2 regions of the Aliivibrio sp. SR45-2 genome follow, and region 2 is predicted to be linked to the other one. Evidence: predicted binding sites of a transcription regulator. Region 2 holds the regulator's gene; the other holds the start of a gene.
The links. The regulator MetJ, encoded in region 2, represses methionine synthesis genes. The targets are predictions, from matches to a motif close to TTAGACNTNTANANGTCTAA.

Region 1 (3,434 bases), on a different contig from region 2:
ATAGAAGTTAATGATAGTAAAGGCTATTTTTTGACCATCTTTAATGGTGACTGGCATTGTCGACAAAGGTATTGAGTTTCTTTTCGTTGGACTCGGTTGTGGCGACGGACCGTTAATTCATGTGTTGTGCATTTACAGCGATACGGGAAGGTTTTTCCTTTTACTGATTCAACGCTAAAACTGTGTGTAGTTCGGGCTGGTAAATTGAAGACTTGATTCATTATACCTTGCCACTCTTTACCATGTGGTTTTACTCGACCATACAGTTTAAACGTAATTAAATGGGCAATTTCATGAGGGATCACTTCATTCACAAAGGTGTGCTGATTTTCTTCTAAGAGAATAGGGTTAATACGAATTTCCCAACCTTGAAGTCGTGCTGTACCTGCTATTTTTCCACGTTGAATAAAATTAATCGCGGGTAAGGAAAAAGGGCGATTAAAAAAAGTGGATGCCTGTTGAATGCACTGTTGCGCTTTGGCTACGGATGCTTGTTGAAGTGGGGTCATTGAATCTCTTTATCTTGAATATCACATTAACGCTTTTAACTATAAAGAGTATATGGGGCTAGAAAACAAAAAAGGAAGCCGAAGCTTCCTTTTTTAAAGAGTTTTTAAGTCTTGAATTACTTAATACCAGCGAAATCACGAAGGATGTCTGCTTTATCAGTCGCTTCCCAAGGGAATTCTTCACGACCGAAGTGACCGTATGCTGCCGTCTTCTTGTAGATTGGTTGAAGAAGGTTAAGCATTTCTTGTAGGCCATATGGACGTAAGTCAAAGTGCTGACGAACCGATTCAATGATGATGTCGTGAGATACTTTTTCAGTACCAAATGTTTCAATCATGATAGATGTTGGATCAGCTACACCGATAGCGTATGAAAGTTGGATTTCACAACGGTCAGCCATGCCAGCTGCAACGATGTTTTTCGCTACATAACGTGCTGCGTATGCTGCTGAACGGTCAACTTTTGATGGATCTTTACCAGAGAATGCACCGCCACCATGACGAGCTGCGCCGCCGTAAGTATCTACGATGATTTTACGACCAGTAAGACCACAGTCACCCATTGGGCCACCGATAACAAAACGACCTGTTGGGTTAATAAAGAATTTTGTTTCTTTATTTAACCATTCTTGAGGAAGTACTGGCTTGATGATTTCTTCCATTACTGCTTCACGAAGATCCGCAGTCGTTACTGAATCACTGTGTTGAGTTGAAAGTACAACAGCATCAATACCAACAATTTTTCCTTGGTCGTATTGAAAAGTAACTTGAGATTTTGCATCTGGGCGTAGGAAATCCAATTTTCCGCTTTTACGTACTTCTGCTTGTTGTTTAACAAGAAGGTGTGCGTAAGTAATCGGTGCAGGCATTAAAATTGGTGTTTCGTTCGTTGCGTAACCAAACATGATGCCTTGGTCGCCAGCGCCTTGTTCTTTTGGATCTTCTTTATCAACACCTTGGTTGATATCAGGAGATTGCTTACCAATTGTGTTTAATACAGCACAAGAGTTAGCATCAAAGCCCATGTCAGAATGAACATAGCCAATTTCACGAACGGTTTCACGAGTGATTTCTTCGATATCAACCCATGCAGAAGTTGTTACTTCACCACCGACCATAACCATGCCAGTTTTTACGTACGTTTCACAAGCAACACGTGCTTTGGGATCTTGTTCTAAGATCGCATCAAGTACGGCATCTGAAATTTGATCGGCAATTTTATCTGGATGACCTTCTGATACTGATTCAGAGGTAAATAGGTGTTTAGCCATGATGAGCTCCACTTCTATAGGTAATAAATTTTTAGAAAATACCCACAGTATATATAAGTCTATACGTTTAACAGTGTAGGTGTTCTTCCATCTAGACGGCCATAATAGAGAAAATTTGATTAATTACAACTCATTTGGGGTAAGAAAATAAATATAAGACATAACCAATCGTTTGCGTTCTGCAATTGGATTTATCTACAGAAACAAGGTTTTCTGTCAAAATCGTGAAAAAAAGCGCTTTATTTGCTAAGTAAACGTTTGCAGTCACTATTAGGCTTTGCGACAATACGGCGCTGCAAATTTAAGTTAATCCATAAATATGGGTAACTAATCAAGAGTTAACTAGCTCAATAAATATATAGTCCTTCGAATTCTCAGGAGCAGGCATGTCTTCACGTAAACATTTAGCAAATGCAATCCGCGCTTTAAGCATGGACGGTGTACAACAAGCAAATTCTGGTCACCCAGGTGCACCAATGGGCATGGCAGACATCGCTGAAGTATTATGGCGTAGTCACCTAAATCACAACCCACAGAATCCAGAGTGGGCTGATCGCGACCGTTTCATTCTTTCTAACGGCCACGGCTCTATGCTGATTTATTCTCTGCTTCATCTTTCAGGTTATAACCTGTCTATCGAAGACTTAAAGAACTTCCGTCAATTGCATTCTAAAACTCCAGGTCACCCTGAGTACGGCTATGCACCAGGTATTGAAACAACAACGGGTCCATTAGGCCAAGGCATCACTAATGGCGTTGGTATGGCAATGGCTGAAAAAGCATTAGCTGCACAGTTTAACCGTGAAGGCCACGACATCGTTGACCACAATACATACGTATTCATGGGCGATGGCTGTCTAATGGAAGGTATCTCTCACGAAGCATGTTCTTTAGCGGGTACATTAGGTCTTGGTAAGCTTGTTGCTTTCTGGGATGACAACGGTATCTCTATCGATGGCGAAGTGGAAGGTTGGTTCTCTGACGATACTCCCAAGCGTTTTGAAGCGTACGGTTGGCATGTAATTCCTGCGGTTGATGGTCACGATGCTGACGCAATCAATGCGGCGATTGAAGCGGCAAAAGCAGAAACAGGTCGTCCTACGTTGATCTGTACTAAAACAGTGATTGGCTTTGGTTCTCCAAACAAGCAAGGCACACACGACTGTCATGGTGCTCCACTAGGTGCTGATGAAATTGCAGCAACTAAGAAAGCATTAGGTTGGGAGTTCGGCGCATTTGAAATTCCAACAGACGTCGCTGTTGAGTGGGATGCAAAAGAAGCTGGTGCAGCAAAAGAAGCGTCTTGGGATGCTAAATTTGATGCCTACGCTGCTGCACACCCTGAACTCGCTGCTGAATATAAGCGTCGTGTCAACGGTGGTTTACCTGCTGAGTGGGAAGAAAAAACATCTGCAATCATTGCTGATCTTCAAGCTAATCCTGCAAACATCGCATCACGTAAAGCATCGCAAAATGCACTAGAAGCGTTTGGTGCAATGTTACCTGAATTCATGGGCGGCTCTGCTGACCTTGCACCGTCTAACTTGACGATGTGGTCTGGCTCTAAATCATTAACCGCTGATGATTTCTCTGGTAACTACATTCACTACGGTGTACGTGAATTTGCGATGACAGCAATCATGAACGGTATCGC
Region 2 (3,434 bases):
AAGCCGACAACAAACGAGACGACCATATTTCACCATGACCAAGCACATCGGCTTGTTGAACTTCATTTAGCGGAGCATGTAATTGACCGATTGCAATCAACTCTTTATGCAACAATGCCTGCAATACTTCCGCCTGATCTGGCTCTAACAATTCAGAAATTAACTGTTGCTGATAATGACGCAAAGACTCCAATGTATCGTGAGCCAAACGACCATCTTTAGATAAGTTATCAATCCATTCAAGAATACGGTTTGTTGTATTACCCGCGGCAGAAACAACAACAAGATCATGCTCGTTTGAATATTCTTTTAAGATGGTTGCCACACGGCGATAACACTCAGGATCAGAAAGACTGCTGCCACCAAATTTATGTAACTGACGTTGCACCAAAGACGTTGTCATTATTTCACCTCTGCAGCCACAGCAAACGCTTGTGTAAGATCTGCGATTAAATCTCTACTGTCTTCTAGGCCAACAGAAATACGTAATAACGTCGGCACTAAACCGGCAGCAGCCTGAGCTTCATCTGACATCGCTCTATGTGTCATCGTTCCCGGATGAGCAATCAGACTTTCTACTCCCCCTAACGATTCAGCTAAAGAGAAATATTTTAACGCTTTCACAAAAACTTTAAGTTGGTCTAACGAACCGTTTAATTCAAAACTCAGCATTGCACCAAAACCCGCTTGCTGACGCTTTGCTATTTCATGCCCTGGGTGCTCAGGTAGACTAGGGTGATAGATCGTTCCCACTAACTCTTGCTGTTGTAAGCATTTTAATACTTCCATCGCATTTTCTTCATGCACTCGCATACGAGCACTAAGAGTACGAATTCCTCGCAGGGTTAAATAGCTATCAAATGCAGTACCTGTTGCACCAATGCAGTTCCCCCACCATGCCAATTCATCGGCATGTTCTTTCGTTTTAGATATGATCACACCACCAACAACGTCTGAATGCCCATTAATGTATTTTGTTGTGGAATGAAGAACGAAATCAGCCCCAAGAGTCAGTGGCTGCTGTAATACAGGAGAAAGGAACGTGTTATCAACCGCAACTAATGCACCGACTTCTGCCGCTTTTTTACAAATTTCGGCAATATCGACTACGCGAACTAATGGATTAGAAGGCGTTTCTAATAAGATCAGTTTTGGCTTTTTAGCAAGCGCTTCATCTAAAGCGGCGGCATTAGACTGATCCACAAACAACGTTTGAAAATCACCTTTATTTGCTCTGGTGTTAAAGAGTCGATAAGTGCCGCCATAGCAGTCATGAGGGGCAACAATTAAATCATCAGGACCAAGCAAGGCTGATACCATTAAATTAAGAGCCGCAGTGCCACAGTTCGTCACCACCGCACCCGCACCACACTCTAAATCAGACAATGTTGTTTCTAATTGAGTTCGGGTTGGATTCCCTGAGCGAGCGTAATCGTACGTTGGAACATCTCCAAATTCTGGAAAGCTATAATTAGTCGATAAATAGATAGGAGGCACAACCGCATTGTGTTGTGAATCGGTTTCAATGCCAGTACGAACAGCAATAGTTGCAGGTTTTCTCTCGCTCATTATTTCCCTTCCAAACTGCTATGCAGTGGTATAATCTAATCCATAAGTTATATTCTTCTACTTTACCATCACAAAATGAGACGTCAATACTTCTAGACGTCTATATATCTTTGCTTATAGACGTAAATATCGCTAGAATTAGCTCATCGCATTTTAAACAACAATAATATTAGAACGAAGGTGAGCAATGGCTGATTGGAATGGTGACTATTTAAGTCCTTATGCCGAGCATGGTAAAAAAAGTGAACAGGTAAAAAAAATTACCGTGTCAATTCCAACGAAGGTACTACAAATCCTTACGGATGAACGTACTCGTCGTCAAGTAAGTAATCTTCGCCACGCCACAAACAGCGAATTGTTATGTGAAGCGTTTCTTCATGCTTATACTGGCCAACCATTGCCAACAGATGAAGATTTACGTAAAGATCGTCCTGATGATATTCCAACAGAAGCAAAAGCGTTAATGACCGCAATGGGCATTGAATTCGAAGCATTCGACGAAGAATAAAAGTGATTAACTCCTAGCTAATGAGAACAGTCATTAGCTAGATCACATTTTCGATTATTTCCTACTTTCTTTATCCCCTCTGTTTTTCTGCTCATTTCAATTTTACATTACCTCTCTGTCTCATACTTACCCTATCCAATTGGCCATGTTCAAGTTCTAAAAGCGAATGATAATTTACTCTACCGACTGTATTACAATAGTGCTAAACAACAACGAATACATTAGTGGTATTCAAGTTAACGCTTGGTGGTAAACCCATAATTTAATTCCCCCTAATAAAAAGGCTTCCTCATCAATGACGTAGGAAGCCTTTTTACTTTAATTAATATATAAAAGCAGTTTACGCTTCCATGTATCCTTCTGGCATTTCAATACGAGCGACGCCTGAATCAACCGCTGCTTGTGCTACCGCTTTTGCAACTCGAGGAAGTAAACGAGGATCCATCGGTTTAGGAATGATGTAACCTTTGCCAAACTCTAAAGAATCAACACCCGCCGCTTTTAATACTTCGACAGGCACAGGTTCTTTCGTTAATTGACGAATTGCTTCAACCGCAGCCAATTTCATTTCATCATTAATCACGCTTGCACGAACATCGAGTGCACCACGGAAGATAAATGGGAAACAAAGTACGTTATTTACTTGGTTAGGATAATCAGAACGACCAGTACCCATAATTAAATCATTCCGAACTTCATGAGCCAATTCTGGTTTGATCTCAGGATCTGGATTTGAACAAGCAAATACAACGGGCTTATCAGCCATTAATTTAAGCGCTTCAGGTGGCAATAGGTTAGGACCCGATACCCCTAAGAATAAATCAGCGCCTTCAATAACATCTTCAAGCGTACGTTTATCTGTGTTGTTCGCAAAACGTTGTTTATATTCATTAATGTCATCACGACGAGTGTGAATTACGCCTTTACGATCAAGCATGTAGATCTTCTCGCGCATCGCGCCACATTTAATCAGCATTTCCATGCAGGCAACCGCCGCGGCACCCGCACCTAAACAAACAATGATCGCATCTTCTAACTTCTTACCTTGAAGCTCGATAGCATTCAACATGCCAGCTGCCGTTACAATTGCAGTACCGTGCTGATCATCGTGGAATACAGGAATATCACAACGTTCAATTAAACGACGTTCAATTTCAAAACAATCAGGGGCTTTGATGTCTTCTAAGTTAATACCACCAAAAGTATCTGCAATGTTCGCTACCGTATCTACAAATTCATCAATAGTGCGGTGTTTCACTTCGATATCAATCGAATCTAGACCGGCAAATCGTTTGAAAAGTAATGACTTGCCTTCCATTACAGGTTTTGAAGCCAGAGGACCTAAATTACCTAAGCC

Region 1: metK (methionine adenosyltransferase) is a predicted target of MetJ. The motif match lies at 1,832-1,851, and genes of this name have one in related genera.

What each region holds. Positions count from the first base shown of each region.
Region 1 covers NZ_CAWPRC010000216.1:4,748-8,181, reverse strand. Annotated here, with positions in the region: gene AACV33_RS20240 (SprT family zinc-dependent metalloprotease) at 24-509, opposite strand; gene metK (methionine adenosyltransferase) at 626-1,780, opposite strand; gene tkt (transketolase) at 2,167-3,434, shown strand, end outside.
Region 2 covers NZ_CAWPRC010000150.1:117,873-121,306, forward strand. Annotated here, with positions in the region: gene AACV33_RS09450 (bifunctional aspartate kinase/homoserine dehydrogenase II) at 1-403, opposite strand, end outside; gene AACV33_RS09455 (O-succinylhomoserine (thiol)-lyase) at 403-1,569, opposite strand; gene metJ (met regulon transcriptional regulator MetJ) at 1,757-2,077, shown strand; gene AACV33_RS09465 (malic enzyme-like NAD(P)-binding protein) at 2,418-3,434, opposite strand, start outside.